2 regions of the Alkalibaculum bacchi genome follow, and region 2 is predicted to be linked to the other one. Evidence: a T-box and tRNA genes for the amino acid it is inferred to sense, from the RefSeq annotation. Region 2 holds a T-box; the other holds one or more tRNA genes.
The links. A T-box is a leader RNA that pairs with one kind of tRNA and senses whether it is charged. The one in region 2 lies ahead of metG (methionine--tRNA ligase), so its partner is inferred to be a tRNA-Met.

Region 1 (11,197 bases), on a different contig from region 2:
GTATATTTAATAATGGATACGTGGGCATTGACTTAGGTACAGCAAATATTTTAGTTGCTATAAAAGGACAAGGTATTATTGTAAGAGAGCCTTCTGTTGTGGCCATAAACTTAGACACCAAAGAACCTATTGCCGTTGGAAATGAGGCAAAGGAGATGATAGGCAGAACGCCAGGTAATATTGTGGCTATTAGGCCTTTAAAAGATGGAGTGATTGCAGACTTTAGGTCAACGCAAATTATGTTAAAATATTTTATCGATAAAGCTATTAAGCTTTCAAAGTTTAGAAGACCGCGGGTTTTAATTGGCGTGCCATCGGATATTACAGAAGTAGAGCGTAAGGCGGTCATTGAAGCCGCTCAGATGTCAGGAGCTAGCCAAATAGGCATTATTGAGGAAGCTCTTGCTACAGCAATTGGCGCAGGTTTGCCAGTTGGTGAAGCTACGGGAAGTATGGTCATCGATATTGGTGGGGGTACTACAGATATTGCGGTAATCTCATTAGGTGGTCTTGTTATCAGCAATTCCAAGAGAGTTGGTGGAGATGATTTCGATGCGTCTATTATCCAATATATTAGGAATAAGTATAATTTATCTATTGGAGAAAGAACAGCAGAGAACATAAAGATGACTATCGGTTGTGCAATAAAAGATCTACATGATGAAGAGATGAATATTAAAGGACGAGATCTACTATCTGGCTTGCCAAAGACAATAGCTGTTACTACAGAAGATATTTATAGCGCTATTGAAAATCCTATACAGACGATTGTAGAATCTGTAAAAAGCGTATTAGAAAAGACGCCGCCAGAGTTAGCATCAGATGTTATGGAGCGAGGAATTGTCATGACAGGTGGTGGTGCTTTGTTAAAGGGTCTTAATAATCTAGTAGAAAAGGAAACAGGCATTAGGTGCAGTATCGCAGAGGATCCATTGGATTGTGTGGCAAAAGGAACAGTAATGGTATTAGAGCAGGGATACAATAATGAAATATTTAATGCAAAATAATTTCTGGAGGTAATTTTGTAATTGAAATGGTTTAAAGAACATCGTGTGGCCATAAATATTGTCATAATGGTTTTATTTCTGTTCGTATGTATCGGAACGACATCTCAGGGTAGAGCATATACTACTGCTCCTGAGGGCATAATACGGAATACTACATCACCTGTAGAAAGAGTACTGTACTTATCGTCACAATACGTTAAAAATCTATACGATTTCGTCGTTGATTTGCCGTTTCTTAAAGCCAGAAATGAACAGTTGGAAAAAGAATTAAATGAAGCTCAAATTAAATTAGCAAATTACGATAAACTGACTCAAGAAAATGAAGAGCTATTGAAATTGTTGGATTTTACAAAAGAAAATAGTCAATATCAGTATATATCTGCATCGGTTGTCAGTGTTGACCCTTATAGAGGTTTTAGTTTAGTAGTAATTGATAAGGGCAGCAATGAAGGAGTCAAAAAGGATATGACGGTCATTTTAAGCGAAGGTCTTGTAGGAAGAGTAAAGGAAGTCTCTAATGGAACGAGCAAAGTTTTGACTATAATAGATAGTACAAGTATGTTTAATGGTATAAGCGTAAAAAGCAAAGACTATATTCGGATTACTGGTAAAGATGATCATTCTATGCTGGAGGGATATGCTGATCCTGAAGCAAAAATACAGAAGGGTGATATTGTCGTGACTTCAGGTCTAGCCGGTGTATTTGAAAAAAATATCGTCGTGGGAAAAGTAAAAGAGATCAAGACAGATGCTGGAAGATTAGAAAAAATTCTCACCATTGAGCCATCAATAGACATTGAAAAGATCGATAAGGTATTACTCATTAAACGGTAGAATAAGGTGATAGTTTGAATATTGTCAAATTAAGTGTAATATTGTTGATTGAGCTTATATTACAAAGTACTGTTTTTCAATTTTTTAATTTAAGTGGCAGATATCCAGATCTTTTATTAATTAGTTTAATATGCTTTTCCATACTTTTAGGAAGAAAGCAATCTTATACTCTTGGATTCGTCATAGGTTTACTAGGAGATATTTTATATGGTGATTTTATCGGACTATATGCTTTGAGTTTTCTCTTGACGGCATTTATTACTAGCGTAATGAGTGAAAATATGTTTAAAGATAGTTTATTAGCTCCTATTAGTGTTTTTCCGATAGGAGTTATTATCAATCATGGCGCGAGAGTTTTAATCTTGTATTTAATAGGGAATCACATCTCCATTATCAATTACTTGAAGTTTTTTAATCTTACCTATTGGGTAATAAATTTTATGGCATTGCTTTTGATTTATCCTTTGTCATTAAGATGGATTCGAAACAGTCATTAAGTCGCAAATAAGGAGTTAATTTTAAATAAATGATAGTTAATAAGAATAAATATAGATTTATTTTTTTATTCGTATTTTTAATTTTGTTAATCACAATATTTCTTTTTCGCCTTGCTTACTTGCAGATTATCAGTGGCGAGCAGTATGCACAGATGGCTGAGAATAAAATGGTACAAAAAATTACTGAAACGGCCCCTAGAGGGTCTATTGTTACAGGAGATGGCTATGAGATAGCTAAAAGCAAGGTCGGTTACTCAGTAGAACTCATCTACAGCAATATCGAAGATGGACAGGAAAATCAAGTGCTTTTACAACTGTATAATTTACTTGAAAAGAACGAGGAAGAGTTTGAAGATAAATTCCCCATATTGATTGAAAAGGGATCTATATTTTTTACTTATGAAAAAGAAGAAAAAGAGTGGAAAGAAAAACACGAGATTCCCCGAAATGCTACTGCAGAAGAAGCACTAATCATACTTAGAGATAAATACAATGTAAAAGATGAAATCAGTAATGAAGTGGCACTAGAAGCTATTGAGAAGGTTCATATGAATGCAAATTTACCCCTTTCTATTAGAGATGGAGATATTATATTTGGCTATGAAACGAAGGAACTTCAGTGGAAAAAAGATTTTGGCTTTAAGAAAGAAGAATATGACTATAGTGCTGAGAAATCTCTTCAAAAGCTTCGGAAAATGTATGAAATAGATGAAACTTTATCCAATGAAGATGCTAGAAAAATCTTAGTGTTTCGCCAGATGGTAAAAGCACAGGGATTTCGGTCTTGGGAGCCTATTCAGGTAGCTCGGAATATTAAACTAGAAACAGTGTTTGAAATTGATTCAAGAGTACATGAATTATCAGGAGTCAGCGTAGCTTCTAATCCTGTGAGGGAATATCCTTTTCAAAATTTAGCTTCTCATGTTTTGGGATATATTGGTAAAGTCAGTGAGAAAGATGTTGAAGATGGAAGCTATAAGATGAGAGATCTTAAGGGGATTAGTGGCATCGAATCTTCCTTTGAAGAATATCTAAAAGGAGAAGATGGCCAGCGATTTGCCGTTACAGATTATAAAGGGATTGCCCAAAACGACCCAACACAAGAGGTCCAAGACCCTATTCCTGGAGATGATGTATATTTAACTTTGGATTACGATTTACAAAGAGTAGCCGAAGAATCTTTAGAAAATCAAATCAAAAAAATTCAAAAAACAAATGCGCCTAATGCAAAATCTGGTGCAGTAGTAGCCTTAAATGTAAAGACAGGCGCAGTACTAGCTTTGGCTAGTTATCCTGATTACAATCCTAATTTATTTACAAATGGAATTAGCTCTGAAGATTGGAATAAATTAAATGTGCTCGTAAATGACCCATTATACCCAAAACCACTTTACAACAATGCTACATTGTCGGCATTACAGCCAGGTTCCGTATTTAAACCTCTTATGGCTGCAGCAGGTTTGCAAGAAGGGGTCATTACAAAACATTCAACAATATACTGCGGAAGGGTTTATGGGAGATTCCCCCAATTTACTTGTTTAGGGGCTCATGGTGCAGAAACCGTTCGAGAAGCCCTGAGAGACTCCTGTAATATCTTCTTCTATGAAACGGGATATCGATTAGGTATAGATAATATCGAAAAATATGCTAAAGAATTTGGAATAGGCCAGAAAACAGGTCTAGAAATATCGGAGTCTTCAGGTTACTTGGCGACAAAAACCGATAAAGTACAAATTCGAACGTATTCTACATCAGACTATATTCGAAAAAACGTGGGCATTAAGGGAAATGCTATTATTACAAATGAGGATGGAACAGAGCAAGCTGTATATAAGTCATACGCGATTGCGAGAGAATTATACACTCAAATAACGCCTGACAAATACGAATACGACTCAATCTCTCAATTATACAATCGTATTTTTGAAGAAGTTACTGCGATTATGGCTAAGTACAATGTAAAAGACAATGTATATTTGCAAAATATCACTCGGCAAATTATGGATTCAAGATGGGTAACAACAGACACAATTAATGCATCTATCGGTCAAGGTGGAAACTCTACTACGCCAATCCAAATGGCAAATTTTTTAGCTACTTTAGTAAATGGGGGCATTCGGAGAGAACCTTATTTAGTGGATAAGATTGTAGACAGCAATGGAAAAGTCACTTATGAACATAAAGAAAAAATACTAAATAAAGTTAACGTAGATGAAGGATATATTGATGAAATCAAAAAAGGCATGAAGGATGTAATGCTACAAGGAAGTGGTCGATCAGGCTTTCTAGGTTTTGATCACAATGGCATAGGAGTAGGTGGTAAAACAGGTACAGCTCAATACGGATCGGAAAAGATAGACAATACTGGGTGGTTTATGGCATTTGCTCCTTATGATGATCCTGAAATAGCTGTAGTGACCATGATTATTCAAGGGGATACAAGTATCAACTCTGTCCCAGTAGCGAGAGATGTAATAGATGCTTATTTCTACAATAATTATACTTTTGAAGAAGCTCAAGAAATGAAGAAAAAAGAAGAAGAGCCTAAAAAAGAAAACGACGAAGAAGAAAAAGCTGAAGTAGATCAGCAAGAAAAGGATGAATAAGTGTAAAATGTAAAGTGGAAAGTGTGAGTTTATTGCAGCTTTCCACTTATTTAGTATTTTTCTCATAATAAGTTAATTTAAAGTAAAAAAGATGTTGACAAACTTTGAAATAGTGCTATAATAGATATTACACGCAAGGAACATAAATATTATCGCGGGGTGGAGCAGTTGGCAGCTCGTCGGGCTCATAACCCGGAGGTCGCAGGTTCGAGTCCTGTCCCCGCAACCATTTCATAAAACACGAATCAGAGATGATTTCGTGTTTTTTTCGTTAAGGTAGTCAGGTAGTCAGGTGGTCAGGTGGTAAGGTAGTAAGGTAGTAAGGTGGTAAGGTGGTAAGCAAAATTTTAAAACCTTTAAAGTTGAACTCGCCGTAGGCGAGAGTCTAATACAATTGTTTAACCATCGTTTAACTATTGCTCAACCATTGTTCAACTATGGTTTCAAGATCGTTTAACTACTGTTCAAAAAGAGGTGTAAAATGGAAAAGTGGACCAGTGCAGATAAAATAGAAATCCTTAAGGGTATTGAAGTATTTAGAGAGGCTAAATCTGAAACTTTAGATACTCTTGCTGATTGTTTTAGTGTTCGTCAGTATAAGAAAAATGAACACATTTTCAAAGATAAAGACGAGTGTTCTAGTCTATATCTTGTGAAAAGTGGTTTGGTCTCTCTTTATAAGATGAGTTCTCAGGGTGAGAAAAAGGTGATCTTTATTTTGGGAAAAGGAAAGATGATAAATGAAGTAGTACTCCAGGGTTTGCCATCTTCTATAAGTTGTGATGCCTTTGAGCCTAGTGAGATTTTGTGCTGGAACAAAGACAAGTTTTTACATATTATGAGCCAAGACTTTAATTTGACAAAGGGAGTCTTGCGATCTCTGTCATTAAAGACTAGACGCTTATATCGCCAGCTTAAAAATACATCTAATTCTGTACGAGCAGATAAACGAATTGCAGCTAAATTGTGGAAATTGTCTGGAGATTACGGAGTAGCTTGTGAGAAAGGCATTTGTATTGATATGGACTTAAGTATTACATATCTCGCCGATATGTTAGGATCCCAAAGAGAAACGGTTTCAAGACAGATAAAAATTTTAAAGGAACATGGTCTCGTGGGAATAGAAGACAAGAAATTTATTGTTTACGATCGTGAAAAATTAGCAAGTTATTTTAAGGAACCGTGACTTTTATCACGGTTCCTTTTTTATTTATGTACTATACTATTGTTGATAAATAAAAGACAAACATAGATTGTGAGGACAGCTAAAATGTATGAAGAGGATTTAAAACTAGTTTCAAAGGCAGCAAAAGCAAAAGTCAGTTTTATGAAAGGTAATCTTTTGGGCTATTTTATTGCATCTATGTTAGGTGGAGCCTATGTAGGGTTTGGCGTATTGCTCATTCATTCTATTGGGGGGATGCTTCAAGGTGGGCCCTATACTAAAATCATTATGGGGGTGTCTTTTTCCATTGCCTTAAGTCTAGTAGTAATTGCAGGGGCAGAATTGTTTACGGGAAATAATTTCGTCATAGGCACAGGTGCGTTAATGGGCACGGTTTCTTGGAAAGACACTATAAAAGTTTGGATCGTATGCTACCTTGGCAATTGGGCAGGTTCAATTGTTTTAGCTATTCTATCCTGGGGGGCAGGTATTAGTACTGGACCAATTGGCGAGTTTGTTGCTGCAATGTCAGCAACAAAAATGAGCATTCCGCTGATTTCCCTTCTGTTAAAAGGAGTTCTATGTAATATATTAGTATGCTTAGCTATTTGGAGCAGTACTAGATGTAAATCAGAGAGCGGCAAATTGATTATGATTTTTCTCTGTTTATTTGCATTCATAACATCAGGGTTTGAACACAGCATCGCTAATATGACTCTTTTAACTATTGGGCTATTAGCTCCTCATGGAACTGCAATTTCTTTAGGGGGATACTTGTACAATATTGGTGTTGTAACTATAGGGAATATGATAGGCGGAATTTTATTTTTAGCCATTCCTTATTATATAATAGCAGGGAAAAAAGTCGGAAAAGCTCTTGAACAATAGTAAAATAATAGATAAATTGTGTTTGATAGTTGCAAATTAGTGGTAAAATAAAAAATATTAAGTTCGTGATAAATATCACTGTGAACATTGTTCTAGAATTATATACTATACTTGAAAAATAAAAAACAAACATATAAAACAAACCTAGTGAGCAAGTAGTCCTAAATGGACTTTAAATTAAAAGAAAGAGGTGTAAAACATGGGTTATCATTTGACACTGGAAAAAGCCAATGATGTATTCAAGCAATGGTCTGAAGAAAATGTAATTTATGCCCCAAAGCGTTTTGTAGGAGGTGGAGCTTTTTCAGATACGGACGTCATACGCTATGGAGAAGTACAAAAGGTAGAGGAAATTGAATTAAATGAAAAATCCGATTTTTCTTTTAAAGAGATTCTTATTCCCCTATCAGAAACCCTTTTCTTCTTTACAGAAGATGAAGTGAAAGAGGCAGATTCACCAAAAAAAGGAGCAATTGTACTACTTAGAAGTTGTGATTTGCACAGTGTAAAAAGACTAGATGAGATTTATTTACATAATGGTCCAGAAGACTATTACTATAAGAGACTAAGAGATAAAGTGAAATTTGTGCTAATAGGCTGCGAAAGTGCATTTGATAGTTGCTTCTGCGTAGATATGGGTACCAATGAATCAAAAGATTATGATGCTTCATTAGAACGAAAAGGAGATACAGTCTGCATAGATAATAAAAACAATGATTGGGAAGACCTCCTTTCAGCTAATAGCTCTTGCATAGAGGAAGTAGTTCCTGCGCACGTAACAGAAACAATGACAAGAGTATCTATTCCAGAAAATATTACACTAGACATTTTTAACTCCACAATGTGGGATGAATACGATAGCCGTTGTATTAATTGTGGTAGATGTAATTTCTCATGTCCTACTTGTACTTGCTTTACAATGCAGGATATCTTCTACACAGACAATGGCAAAGTTGGTGAGCGTAGAAGAGTTCAAGCTTCCTGTATGGTTGATGGATTTACAGATGTAGCAGGCGGCGGAAGCTACCGAAAGAAAAATGGTCAAAGAATGCGCTTTAAAGTATTGCATAAAGTGTATGACTTTAAAAAGAGAAATGGCTATCACATGTGTACAGGTTGTGGCCGTTGCGATGATGTTTGTCCAGAATATATCTCTTATTCTAAAATCCTCAATAAATTAGAAGATGCAATACAGGAGGTGTCTAAATAATGCAAAATGAATATATTCCATTTCAATCAGAAATAAAAGAAGTTATTAAGCATACAGATATTGAATACACCTTTAGAATGACCTATACAGGACCTGTAAAACCAGGACAGTTTTTTGAAGTCTCTATTCCTAAGTTTGGAGAAGCCCCAATCTCTGTAAGTGGGATAGGAGAAGGAACTGTAGATTTGACCGTACGCCGAGTAGGTAAAGTAACAGATGAAATTTTTGAGCATTATGTAGGAGACAAATTGTTTTTACGAGGACCTTACGGAAATGGTTTTGATATTGAAGAGTATAAGGGAAAAGATTTAGTTGTTGTAGCTGGTGGTACAGGTGTTTCTCCTATTAGAGGGGTAATAGATTATTTTAGCGATCATAAAGATGAAGTTAAGTCTCTTACTTTCATTGCAGGATTTAAAAGCCCTGATGATATTTTGTTTACAAAAGATTTTGAAAAATGGGAAAAAACTATGGACGTTATTTTGACTGTAGATTGTGCTGAAGAAGGATTTATCTGCAATGTAGGCATGGTTACAGAATATATTCCAAAACTACAACTTGAAAATATAGAAGAAGCAGTAGCTGTCGTCGTAGGACCGCCTCCGATGATGAAGTTTTCAACATTAGGTCTACTAGATATCGGATTTAAAGAAGAAAACATTTGGATTTCACAAGAAAGAAAAATGTGTTGTGGTCTAGGTAAATGTGGTCACTGTAAAATCGATGACGTGTATGTGTGTTTAGATGGCCCAGTATTTAATTATACAAAAGGTCGCCAATTATTGGATTAGGGGGGAGAAGCTAGTATGGATATGAATACAAAACAATTAAAAAAGAACGCTTTTCGTGTAACAAAACATAGGGGAATCACTGCATCCCGAATTCGAGTTCCTGGTGGTCATTTAGATGCTAAATTTTTGTCTATGATACAAAATATTGCAGAAACATACGGAAATGGAACGGTACATATTACATCGAGACAGGGCTTTGAAGTACCTGGTATTGCATATCAAGATATGCCAAAAGTCAACGAGCTATTACAACCAATTATTGAAGGATTGGATATTAATCAAGAAAATCCTGGAGAGGGTTATAATGCTTCAGGAACTCGTAATGTAACAGCTTGTATCGGAAATAATGTCTGTCCCTATGGATGTTATAATACATCTGCATTTGCTAAGCGAATTGAAAAAGCCATATTTCCAAATGATTTACACTTTAAGATTGCCCTAACAGGTTGCCATAATGATTGTGCAAAAGTGCGAATGCATGATTTTGGAATTATCGGAATGACTGAGCCTCAATATGACAAGGACCGATGTGTCAACTGCGGTGCTTGCGTGAAAAAATGCCTAAAGAAATCCGTAAACGCTTTAGAAACGGTGAATTATAAGGTAGAAAGAAATCATGAAAAATGTATAGGTTGTGGTGAGTGCGTTTTAAATTGCCCAACAGGTGCATGGACTCGCAGTGATAAAAAATATTATAGATTAACTCTTCTAGGTAGAACAGGCAAGAAAAACCCTCGCCAAGGAGAAAACTTTGTTAAATGGATTGATGAAGAAAGTATCGTAAAAATCATATTAAACACTTATGATTACGTTACAGAGTATATTGCTAAAGATGCCCCAGGTGGAAAAGAGCACATCGGATACATTGTAGACAGAACTGGCTTTGAAGAATTTAAAAAGTGGGCCTTAAAAGATGTAGAGTTCCCAGAAGAAGCAGAGGTAGAACACACAGTATACTGGAATGGCATTAAGTACGCGCCTTAGGCGCGTTAGTCACTAGCGGCTAGTCAAGAGTCGCTAGTGTTTTTTAATAGGAAATCTCTGCTTTTAACATTGGCTCTTACCCGGTCATCCTGAGCGCAAGCGAGGGATCTTGACCCAAAAGGAATCCCCTAATGCTAGGGACTAAAGACTAGTGACTAATAGCTGGCAGCTGATGGCTAAAACCTTGTAGATGTTTTTAACTCCAAAAATAAAATATTGTGTTTAATCCTCAAAAAATAGGGTATATTATCAGTACAAGGTAACAGGTTTCATAAAAAGATAATCAAAGCTTTTAAGCTAATCTATAAAATAGCAGTAGGTAAATAAGCAGATGAATCCTCCAATAATCTTTAAGGATTATTAAGGAACCTAAAACGGAATTAGGAAGTAGTCTAAACTGTTTACATTATGGAGTGGATTAGAGGTAACGCGTGACCACTTAAAAGTATAGATTGATCTTTAATAAAACCACACCTTGGAAGATTAGCTTCAGGAAGGAAATTGCATGGAGATTGAGTACAAGATATAAGGGACGAATTTCATCAAATCGTGTGAAATCGTCCCTTATATCGTTCTACATAAGGTGGTAAGCTAAATCTTAAAACCAAAAACCGTAATGCTACCTTTGATAGCAAAAGGACCCTAGAGGAATACCATGATACTAGTGACTAGCGGTTAATGGCTAGTCACTAGATTACAATTGTATTCCTAGTAAGCACATGTCATCTTCAAAATCTCTTTCTTGCCTGTGCTCATTTAAACTGGCTATGATATTCTCACAAGCTGTGGATATAGACAAGTCCTTGGAGTTTCGAATAATGTCTAATAAAGTACTTGTCTTGTAAAACTCTCCATATCTATTTCGCAGTTCTGTTACTCCATCTGTATATAGAAAAATTTGATCGCCTTTTTCATATAGGATGGACTGTTGAACAAAAGGATAGTCGTCAATATATTGGCTTAGCCCAACTAAGGGTTGGTTTGAATGCAGGAACTGCATGATATTTTGTTTTTTACGGTACAGTATGGCAGAAGGATGTCCAGCATTACAGTAGCGAATAGATTGCTTGTCCGGATCAAAGACCATATAAATCATGCTAAAAAAGTTGTCTGGTACCACGTCCGATATATCTGCCTCTATAAATGCCATGACTTTACTTGGTTTGCATAAAAGACCCTTTTTTTTGCTGCAATGTTTAAGAGTGAGTTTAATCA
Region 2 (11,197 bases):
CCAAATTGTTGTAGATAAATATGAAGGGGATAAGAATATTACCATCACAGATGATGAATTTAAAATAAAGATTACCTTAAAAAATCTAAAATAAACTCATCAGTAAAAAGTATATCCTTTTTTGGATATACTTTTTTTTCCATAAAAGAGTCAAAACACCACGTTAAAAAGGCTAAATACCACATGCCTCTTGTATTTTAGTGATAGTTTATTATACTGAAAATAGTAAGTGGTACTATAGAACAACGAACGACTTAAGGAGATGGATTAATGAATAAAAGTGTAAGTATTAGTAAGCAAATACTTATTTTTTTATGTATTGTACTTCTATTTAGTATGACATCTTGTCAAAAAGAAATGTCATATTTTGAAGATATACACATAGGTATGTCACGAAACGAAATTATGGAACGAAATAAAGGCTTAAAAGATCCGCAAATATCAGAAGAGGATTACATCGTATATAAGGATATAAAATACAATAGCTTAAGTGGAGAAACAAGTTATACATTCGACAGGGATGGAGAGTTAATACATTCGAGTATTATTTTTATTCCTAAGGAAAAAGAGTCGGCACAGATCTATAATAAATTAGTAAAAGATCTCTCAATAGAATACGGAGAATGTACTACATTATATGAGAACACAACAATGTGGAAGATAGAGGATAATGAAAAAGAGGGCTATATTCTTTGCCTCTTAGACAGGGTCAATGATAATATTTCACTCATAATGTGCACACCAGAGATTTACGATTGGATTGTCACCTTTAAGTCAGTTAGCTCTCAGCGGGCAGAATAAGTTAAAAGGTTATTGGATATTGAAATAAATGCATAGAGAATTATGTAATAAAAATATATACAGTGCTAATACCGTAGTATTTAACTTGAATAGGAGGGGGGTAAGGGATGTATAAAATAGGTTTATTATTAGTAATGATTCTTGCAACTTTACTAATGATTGTCACTTGGACTCTATTTAAACGGAAAAAACAAAAATTAGTTGGTTTATTATTGGTTCCATATTGCTTTTATTTTTTAGCATTACTTTCATTTGGTACTGAAATTCAAGTATTAGAGGATTATTTGAATAAGCAAATATATACTTTTTCACTTGGATTCTTTTATATACACATCATGTTAACAATGATGATTATTACAAACATGATGAAAGAATAAATTAAAACAGCTGTTTTCTTTTATATTATGACAACTATTGAAAATAATGCCAAAGGTAGTAGATAAATACAAAGGTTTTACTATCATCATTCTATAAAATTCATCTTAAAAGATTAACAAAATAACCTCCCCCTATAAAAAGGTATATCTCTCGTGGATGTACCTTTTTTGAAAAAACTGTAAAAACTGTAAAAATACCACGTCAAAACGACCAAATGCCACATCCCCCTTGTTTTTTAACAATATTTAGTTATACTAGAAAGAAATTATGAATATAGCGCGAACAATACAATATTGTTAGATAAAATGGAGTGACAGCATGAAATACATATTTGTAAAACAACATGATACGACAGATTGTGCGGCAGCATGTTTGGCAATGGTGTGTCTGTATTATAAAAAAGAAACTACAATAACGAAACTTAGAGATATGATGGGGACTGATTTAAAAGGTACAAATCTTATCGGTTTGAGTAAATGTGCTGATGAGCTAGGATTTTCTTCCCAAGCAGTGAGGGTGGATAAGGAGGGGTTCTTAAGTAAATTTACATTGCCCTGTATTGCAAATGTTATTACTAAAGAAGGTCTCAGTCATTTTGTAGTCATATTTAAAATAACAAAAACCCACGTAATACTAGGAGATCCTGCAAAGGATTTCCTCAGGATAGAGATTGATGAGTTCTATAAGGATTTCACTGGAACCCTACTCATACTAAAGCCCAACCAAGAATTTGTAGGCGGAAAAGTCAAAGGAGAAAAGATATTCTCCAGATTTGTGAAACTCTTGCTCCCTCAAAAGAAACTCTTCATTTATTCTATTCTAGCCTCAATTATACTAACGATAATTGGTATTGTATCATCTTTATTTAACAAGATATTGATGGATGAGATACTGCCTTACAAATTAAAAAATATGCTATTGGCGGTTTTGATTGTGTTTACAGTGATTTCCATCACCCAAATTATAATCGGATACATCCGCCAGTGGATGATGCTTTATCTGTCTCAAAAGATTGATATTCCATTATTACTGGGGTATTTTGAGCATATTTACAAACTACCTATGAATTTCTTTGCAGCAAGAAAAACGGGCGATATTATTACCAGATTTAGCGATGCCTTTACCATTAAGGACATCTTTACCAATATTGCACTGACTCTGATTATGGATATTGCCATGGCATTGATTACTGGCGTGATTTTATTTCGCATGAATCCTACCTTGTTTGTCATCATATTATTTTTGACGATCGTAAGCATCGGTTTGGTCTTTATATTCAAACAACCTTATAAAAAAATTAACGAAGAACAGATGGAGCAAGCTTCCGTACTCAATTCTCAAATTATCGAGGGACTAAGAGCTGTAGAAACTATCAAGGGAAATGCCAATGAAGAAACAGAACTTGAAAATATCGAAAGAGAGTATATCAAATCTCTTCGAATTTCTCTAAAAGAAGGAATGCTCTCCAATGCACAAGGCTCCATATCAGGTCTGATACAGACCGTTGGGAATTTTGTCCTCACCTACTTTGGCGTCATGCAGGTCATCGACAATGAAATTACCTTAGGGACGTTTATGGCATTTATGACACTATCCGGATATTTTATGGATCCCGTAGGGAGATTGGTTGACTTGCAGCTGCAAATGAAAAGATTGAAGGAGCATACATTATATGGAATACTTATTACTTTTATTAATTATGTTGGTTCTCTTATTATTAACGTATTTCGGGTCTAAAAAACAGAAATATGAAGTGAGTAGCACAACAGATATAAAACGTTCAATAATAACATCTATACTTATAAATACTTTGATTTTAACATCACTTATTCTAATAAAGATGAAAGGAACAATTTATGATATCGTTTTTTTGTGGGTAATAAATTTTATTATTCCGTATTTAGGATTTCAAAGATTATTTAAAGAATAAATTAATTGTGTCTTTATGTTAAACGAGAAAATACAAATGATTTAGAGGAAAGAAAATAGAAATGTGTTATGATGGTGCATTGGTGATGCCAAGTAAATTTGTCGTGATTAATAAAGAGGAGATGATGTGTTTAAATGGTGGCAAAGTTACAACAAATACCTACAGGTATTCAAGCAGGGAGGGCATAACACAGTATGCAGAGTATAATTATTGCAATATGTGTACTACTCATATTTAACATTTGTATGAGCCTATTCTTAAATCACAATAAGAATATAAATACATCATCTGAGATTTCAGAGGGAACTCATAGCAATAAATTAACTACAAAAATTTGGGGAACTGCAATTTGGCCAACTATTATTATTATCGCAGTAGTAGCTGATAATTTATATGAGGTATTTATGCTATATTCATATTATTTGCTGGTTATGTTTATAGTGTATGTCAATTATAAAAAATATAGTGCTAAGTAATAAGTACTTAATATTAAAATAATTAAGGGAGATGACACATAGTTTAAAATTTCAAAGGCTAAACTTATCTAATGAAAACAAATTAGCAGAATTAGAATTTTATAATAAGGCTAAATATTATATTACTCAAATTATATATTATAAAAGCATAGTTTAATAGGTTTAAAAAAACATGTATTTAAAGAAAGGAAATAGTTAGCTATGTGTCATTTAATATCAAACAAGAAAGTACCATCAGCTATAAGTCCTATCCTTTCATTCTTAATCGTAATGGCTGTATTTAGTTTCGTAGATATAGCGACTTCTGGATATATTACTACAGGATTAATAAGGTATATTACTTTTGCAGTAGTAATTACAGCAGCTATAAAATTACGACAGTTAATAGAAAGTATAATATTGTCCAGTGAAAAAGAGTAGTTTGAGATATCATATTATAAACTAGGTATTTGAATGAGGGAGATGAAGGAAATTATGAGACAAATATATTTTAAATATGCATTAATTTCTGCATCAGTAGGTTTCAGTATCTTAATTATTCTAATAATTTTAAATGGCATGTTTGAAAGATCCTTACCAGATGGTATTCCCATAACAATTGCTATTCTTAGCCAGGTCGTAACAACATATTATCTATTCAATAAAGAAAACCAAGAATAAACTCATTAAAAGGGGCTGTTGTCAAAATTCAGTGACAGCTCCTTTTTCAAAAAAAGTGTCAAAATGCCACGTCAAAACGACCAAATGCCACATGCACCTTGTTTTTAAGTAGTAGTTAGTTATACTAAAAGTAACAAATCGTGGGTATAGAGAAAAAATACTATATTCGTTAGATAAGATGGAGTGACAGCATGAAATACATATTTGTAAAACAACATGATGTAATAGATTGTGCGGTGGCATGCTATCCGATGCACAAGGCTCTAAATAGGGCTTGGTAATGAAAGAATCCGTTTGTTAAAATTTTTTGATTGACGATTACTGATATTCTGTTGAATTGCCTAAGAAATTATATTATTTTTAAAGTAACAATACGAATAATAAGAAATGGAAAATATTTCATGATATTAAAAAGCAATCAATATACTTATTTTATAAAAGATATTATTGGATTTTTTTACTTTGGATAGGAGGAAAAAGCAAACTATTTATTTCAAATAGTAATACGGCATTAAGTATTAATATACTTTGCATTATTCTAGCGTTATCTATGTTTATTTGGGGATTAAAGGATATAGGTAAGAACGTTGAGAATAAAAATACGGATGAATATAGAATGAGAATTTTAATGATAAAACTTGCACTTTTTGTAGGAATGTGCATAACTGCTATAATACTATATTTGGCATTTAACTAAATCTATACATTTCAATAAAGAAAACCAAGAATAAGCTCATTAAAAGGGGCTGCTGTCAGAGTCCAGTAATAGCGTCTTTTTCAAAAAATAGTGTCAAATGCCACATCTCCCTTGTTTCTTTATAATATTTAGCTATACTAAAAAGTGAGAAATCGCAAGATCCATCCCTATCCGTAGCAGATCCTGCACAGGATCTCCTACGGATAGGGATGGATGATTTCTATAAGGATTTCACTGGGGCTTTACTTATACTAGAGCCAACCAAAGCTTTGCAGGTGAAAATATCAAAGGAGAGAAGATATTCTGTAGATTTCAGAAAAAGAAGTACTGGTTTTGATAATCATGCATAAATGTTTTTTATTTATAATATAAATACTTTTATAAATAGAAAAAAGTGTTTAAATGGAAACAAATACTATATCTTTTATTATATAATAGAAATTGTATTTGATATGCATATATAAAAAGTTATATAAAAAGGAGTGTTGTGTCAATGGAAGAAAATCAAGGTATCATCGAAGAAAAGCAAGATAACATCGAAGAAAAACAAAGTATTTTTGAAAGAATGAAACGGTATATTATTAAACCATCCGCATTCTTTGAAAAGTATAGGGAAAACCCAAAGTACTTGTTTCACTTAATTGCACTTATTGTTATTACAGTAGTTTCAGGATTAATTAGTATCAATGTGAACAAGCAAGTGCTTGATGGGGCAACGGATTCTTTAACTGGAGCTGAAGCAGAATTATTTAATAATGTTTTAGGATTTATGACGTCACCTATTGCTATTGTGCTTGCAGCGATTATCACGAGTTTAATCGGTTACTATGTAGGGGCTTTTATCTATTACATAATCATCGCTAAGATCTTCAAGGGAGAAGGTAAATTCAATCATATGATGATTGTTGTGTTATTGGCTTCCTATCCTATTAAATTACAGGCCTTCATAAAGAGCTTTTTTCCTGCAAACCTTGAGTTGAGTTTATTCAATACCATAACAAAATCAGTCAATCTATTTACTTTATGGCAATTATTTTTGCTCATTACGGGAACAGCTGTACTATTTAATATGTCTAAGAAAAAAAGTGCCACAATTTTCATCGTCTTATTCGTTATTGGAGTGATTTTTGCAGTAGGAAGCTTTTCTCTCAATAATGCAGTTGCCTCTCTACAATACTAGAGAACAGGTGATTAAATGGAAGAAATAATTCAGCTAAAGGATGTATCCCAGCACTTTAAAATGGGGGATTCTATTGTTCGAGCCTTATCTCATATTAATTTAGATATCTACGCTAAGGAGCTTACGGCTCTTGTAGGTCCCTCTGGATCTGGTAAGTCTACCTTGCTCAATGTAGTGGGGGGACTTACTAAGCCTACAGAAGGGGAAGTTTTTATTTACAATACCAATGTGACGCATTATACGGAAGATCAAATGTGCTTCTTTCGAAGAGATCATATTGGCTTTATCTTTCAGTCTTTTAATTTAAATTCTACATTAACTGCCCTCGAAAATGTCACTATGCCCCTTATCTTTTCTAGAATACCAAATAAAGACCGAGAGAAAATGGCAAGTGAGGCACTAGACTTAGTGGGGCTAAAAGACCGCAAAGATCACAAACCAGGACAGCTTTCTGGTGGACAGCAGCAAAGGGTAAGTGTAGCTAGAGCAATTGTCAATAAGCCAAAGATTATCTTATGCGATGAGCCTACGGGGAACTTAGATTCAAAGACAGGTAAGGAAATACTAGAGCTCATTAAAGAAATGAACCGAATTCATCAAATTACCTTTATTATCGTGACCCACGATAGTAATGTAGCGAATCAATGTCAGAGAAGGATTTGGATTCAAGACGGAAAAATATGTAAGGATGAGAGGAATTAAAATGAAGAAAAAAATCACCACAGTACTATTCATAATAGCGATGATGCTTTCTTGTGGGGTGGTCAGCGCAGCGCCTAAGAGCCCAAATGTAGCGATCACTACATATAGCGTAGACCAAGAGGCTATTACGCCTGGAAGTACCTTCAAAATCACTTTAAACCTAAAGAATTATGGCGAATTCCATGGACGAAAAGTAGAAGTGTCTTTAAATAACGAACAAGGGCAAGAAAACTTAGGCAATTTTTCACCCTTAAACCAAAGCAATATTCAGTATATAGATATGGTAAAAGCGGGGAAAACCGCAGAAATTACATATAATATGTTCGTATCGCCTAAAGTGGTTCCAGGAAATTACAATATTATAGTAAAAATCACCTATATGGATTCTAATGGAACAGCTTATGAAGAAATACAGACCATTGGCCTTTTAGTAACAGAAAAAGATAGTGTACAAGTATTGGCAAATGAAGATCTTGGAGATCTTTTGATTGGCGAACCATTAGAGGCAGAAGTACAAATCGTTAACAATGGTGTTGCAGAGGTAAAGGGGATTAGCGTTTCTGTCCAAGGAAAAGATACCGATACGCCAATGGAATACTTAGGAAACTTTAATAGTGGAGATTATGATAACTATGGCTTTACTATTATAGGACAGGAACCTGGTAAGCATACTGTTAAAGTTGGTGTAAAATATTACAATAGCCTCAATAAATTGACAACTGTAGAAAAAGAAATTACTTATAATGTACTTTCTAATGAAGATGGAAATAGTACAGAAGGTGCCGATTCTCAAGACAATGGGTTTGTAAAATTTATAAAAGGAATATTTGGTTTATCTTAGATGAGAGGCATGTTTGATAAAGATATCGTAAAATTAGCTTGGATGAGTTTGTGGAGGAGAAAACTGCGAACAATCCTCACTATGGTTGGAATCATGATTGGGACTGCTGGAATTGTCATTATGATTTCATTAGGTGTAGGTCTTGAGAGAAGCGTCACTGGTGAGCTTGAAGAAATTAATATGACCAGTATTGAAGTATATCCCCCTTACGATATGGCAGGTACTTCTGGTGAAAATCAGATAAAGGAATTAAAGAAAAAAGATGTAGCAGATTTAGAAAAATTAGATGGTGTAAAAGCAGTCACACCCCTGTATATGACAAGTGGGGAGCTAAGTGTAGGCAGGGATCGAATTGGCATACAGCTCGTTGGAGTAGATATGCATCAAGCTGATGATTTAGGATATAAATTAGAGGATGGAAGATTCCCTCGAAATAATGAGATTTTAATAGGTAGTGCATTATTAGAAGAGATCGAAAAGACTATTGGTGATAAAAATATGGTACGAAAACCTGCTACAATCATTACCATGAATATGATACAAGAATCTCTAGAAGAGGAAGAAGTTAAGGCAGACGAAATAGCTCAAGATGAAGACGCAGAGGAAAGTCTTGATTTTCAGTCAGAACAGAGTCCTACAGAAATGGTAGAAAATAAGAACAGAACAAAAATCTCAGGTATTTTAACAGCTTCTGGTGGCACCGAAGATTATTCAGCTATTATGGATATAGAGGCGCTTATAAAAATGACGGGTAGTAGCCAAATTATAGAAACCCAAGGTTACTCTTCTATTCGAGTAATAGCAGAGGATACAGAGGTTGTAGATAGTCTGAGTAAGGAGATTAACGAAATGGGCTACATGGCTTATTCTACTAAGGATATGCTAGAATCCATTGGCTCTGTATTCAAGTATTTGCAAATATTCTTAGGTGGTGTAGGAAGCATTGCCTTACTTGTAGCAGCAATTGGAATCACGAATACTATGATTATGTCTATTTACGAAAGGACAAAAGAAATCGGCGTAAATAAGGTTATTGGCGCATCCGTTAATGATATAAGAACTCAATTTTTGTATGAGGCTTCTTTCATTGGACTTATGGGCGGAGTAGCTGGGCTTATAATAAGTTATCTTGTCGCAAATCTTATTAATCTTATTGCAGGAATAGCCATAAGTGCCCAGGCAGGAACGACAGAAACCATAAGCATTGCTTATATCTCACCAGGCCTTGCTCTGTTTGCAATTATCTTTTCCGTTGTCGTTGGAATACTAGCTGGATTGTATCCAGCCAATCGTGCAGCAAAGATTAGTGTATTAGAAGCATTAAGGCAAGAATAAAAGCCTTTTAGTAAGGCTATTCATAAAAAAATTGCATGATATGAATAAATAATACAATCTACTTGAATGAAAGATAGGATTTGGTATAGAATAGAGATATATTGTATAAAAGTAATGATGGGAAGAGTATATTAGGAATCGATACAAAGAGAGTCAGGTTAGGTGAAAGCTGATAATCGATGAATAATAGAAGATGGCCCCTGAACTGTTTGGGTGAGAATATTTTACCAATTTTAAGCCCATACCGCCGGCAGCGTTAAGTCATGTGAATGCACAATTGAGGCAAATACAGCAATGTATTTGTAAAATAAGGTGGTACCACGAAAGCAAATCTTTCGTCCTTTGTAGGATGGGAGATTTTTTTTATAAAAGCAGGTGGTCAGGTGGTCAGCTGTAAGGTGGTCAGCAAATATGCGACTTGCGTCGCAATGAATATGGAACAATGAATAATGAACAATTTAGAAGAGTAACAAGCGTCGCATATTTGTACTGTTCAATGTTCAACGTTCGTTTTTCATTGTTCATTGAAGATTTTGTATTGAGTTCCGCTTTCCGCATTCAGCTTTCAGCAATCCACTTTCTATCGAAATTAATGAGCTTAACTACAAAAACAAAAATAAATTAATAGCAAGTAGAGGAGATTAACAATGAGCAAAAACTTTTATATTACCACGCCAATTTATTATCCAAGTGACAAGCTTCACATAGGGCACACTTATACTACAGTAGCGGCTGATGCTATGAGTAGGTATAAGAAGTTAATGGGGTATGATGTGTTCTTTTTGACGGGAACGGATGAACACGGTCAAAAGATTCAGCAAAGGGCTGAAGAAAGTGGGATTACACCTAAAGAATATGTAGACCCTATTGTAGCTGATATTAAAAAATTATGGGAAGTGATGAATATTGATTATAATCACTTTATCCGAACAACAGATCCTTATCATATAGAATCTGTACAGAAAATATTCAAAAGACTATATGATCAAGGAGATATATATAAATCCTATTATGAAGGATGGTATTGTACGCCTTGTGAATCCTTTTGGACAGAGTCTCAATTAGAAGATGGTAAATGTCCTGATTGCGGTAGAGACGTGAGCCAAGAGAGAGAAGAAGCATATTTCTTTAAAATGTCAAAATATGCTGGTCGCCTTATTGAATACATCGAAAGTCATCCAGAATTTATTCAACCAGAGTCTCGAAAAAACGAGATGCTTAATAATTTTTTAAGACCAGGTCTACAGGATTTATGCGTTTCACGTACTACATTTGATTGGGGAATCCCTGTGGAATTTGCTCCAGGTCACGTAGTATACGTGTGGATTGATGCTTTATCTAATTATATTACAGCTTTAGGATATCTAAACTCAAGACCTCAGTTAATGGAAAAATACTGGCCTGCTGATGTTCAGCTTATCGGTAAAGATATACTGAGATTTCACACGATTTACTGGCCTATTATGCTTATGGCTCTTGATTTACCACTACCTAAACAAGTTTTTGGACATGGCTGGATATTGCTCAAGGGTGGGAAAATGTCTAAATCTAAGGGGAATGTCATTGACCCTGTGCAATTAGTTGAAAAATACGGTGTAGATGCGCTGAGATATTATGTCCTTCGAGAAATGCCATTTGGATCTGATGGGAGCTATAATGAAGAATCTTTGATTAGTCGTACGAATTCCGATTTAGCAAATGATTTGGGTAATTTGTTAAGTCGTACAGTAAGTATGACGGAAAAATATTTTGATGGGGTAATACCTTCTACAAGGGAGGGAGATGACTTAGATAAAGAAATCTCCCAATTGGCCCTAAAGACTTCAAAAGAAGTTGAAAAGTATATGGACAAATTAGAGTTTAGCAATGCTTTAACTAGTATATGGAAACTTGTCTCTAGAGCAAATAAATACATTGATGAGACGACACCTTGGATTCTAGGTAAAGATCCAGAAAAGGCACCAAGACTTGCACAAGTCCTTTACAATTTAAGTGAAATCCTTAGAATGGTTGGCATCATGATTATTCCATTTATGCCTCATACATCCGAGAAACTCCTAGAGCAAATCAATGTTAATAAAGATCTTGCTACATGGGATAGTTTAAGTGAATTTGGCCTTTACCCAGAAGAAACAAAAGTCAAAAAAGGTCAACAACTTTTCCCAAGAATTGATATAAAAGAAGAAGAGAAAAAAGA

Region 1: it encodes a tRNA-Met, which carries the amino acid that the T-box ahead of metG (methionine--tRNA ligase) is inferred to sense. The anticodon was not compared.

Annotation. Positions count from the first base shown of each region.
Region 1 covers NZ_QNRX01000001.1:118,399-129,595, reverse strand. Annotated here, with positions in the region: gene mreB (rod shape-determining protein) at 1-1,007, shown strand, start outside; gene mreC (rod shape-determining protein MreC) at 1,029-1,841, shown strand; gene mreD (rod shape-determining protein MreD) at 1,856-2,338, shown strand; gene DES36_RS00575 (penicillin-binding transpeptidase domain-containing protein) at 2,368-4,944, shown strand; tRNA gene DES36_RS00570 (tRNA-Met) at 5,098-5,173, shown strand; gene DES36_RS00565 (Crp/Fnr family transcriptional regulator) at 5,426-6,130, shown strand; gene DES36_RS00560 (formate/nitrite transporter family protein) at 6,215-6,997, shown strand; gene asrA (anaerobic sulfite reductase subunit AsrA) at 7,197-8,207, shown strand; gene asrB (anaerobic sulfite reductase subunit AsrB) at 8,207-8,998, shown strand; gene asrC (sulfite reductase subunit C) at 9,014-9,982, shown strand; gene DES36_RS00540 (SpoIIE family protein phosphatase) at 10,677-11,197, opposite strand, start outside.
Region 2 covers NZ_QNRX01000012.1:44,276-55,472, reverse strand. Annotated here, with positions in the region: gene DES36_RS09740 (sensor histidine kinase) at 1-94, shown strand, start outside; gene DES36_RS09735 (hypothetical protein) at 271-801, shown strand; gene DES36_RS09730 (hypothetical protein) at 909-1,178, shown strand; gene DES36_RS09725 (peptidase domain-containing ABC transporter) at 1,498-2,916, shown strand; gene DES36_RS09720 (hypothetical protein) at 3,304-3,585, shown strand; gene DES36_RS09715 (hypothetical protein) at 3,787-4,005, shown strand; gene DES36_RS09710 (hypothetical protein) at 4,060-4,245, shown strand; gene DES36_RS09705 (Yip1 family protein) at 5,436-6,122, shown strand; gene DES36_RS09700 (ABC transporter ATP-binding protein) at 6,138-6,824, shown strand; gene DES36_RS09695 (COG1361 family protein) at 6,826-7,665, shown strand; gene DES36_RS09690 (ABC transporter permease) at 7,675-9,000, shown strand; T-box leader at 9,106-9,346, shown strand; gene metG (methionine--tRNA ligase) at 9,648-11,197, shown strand, end outside.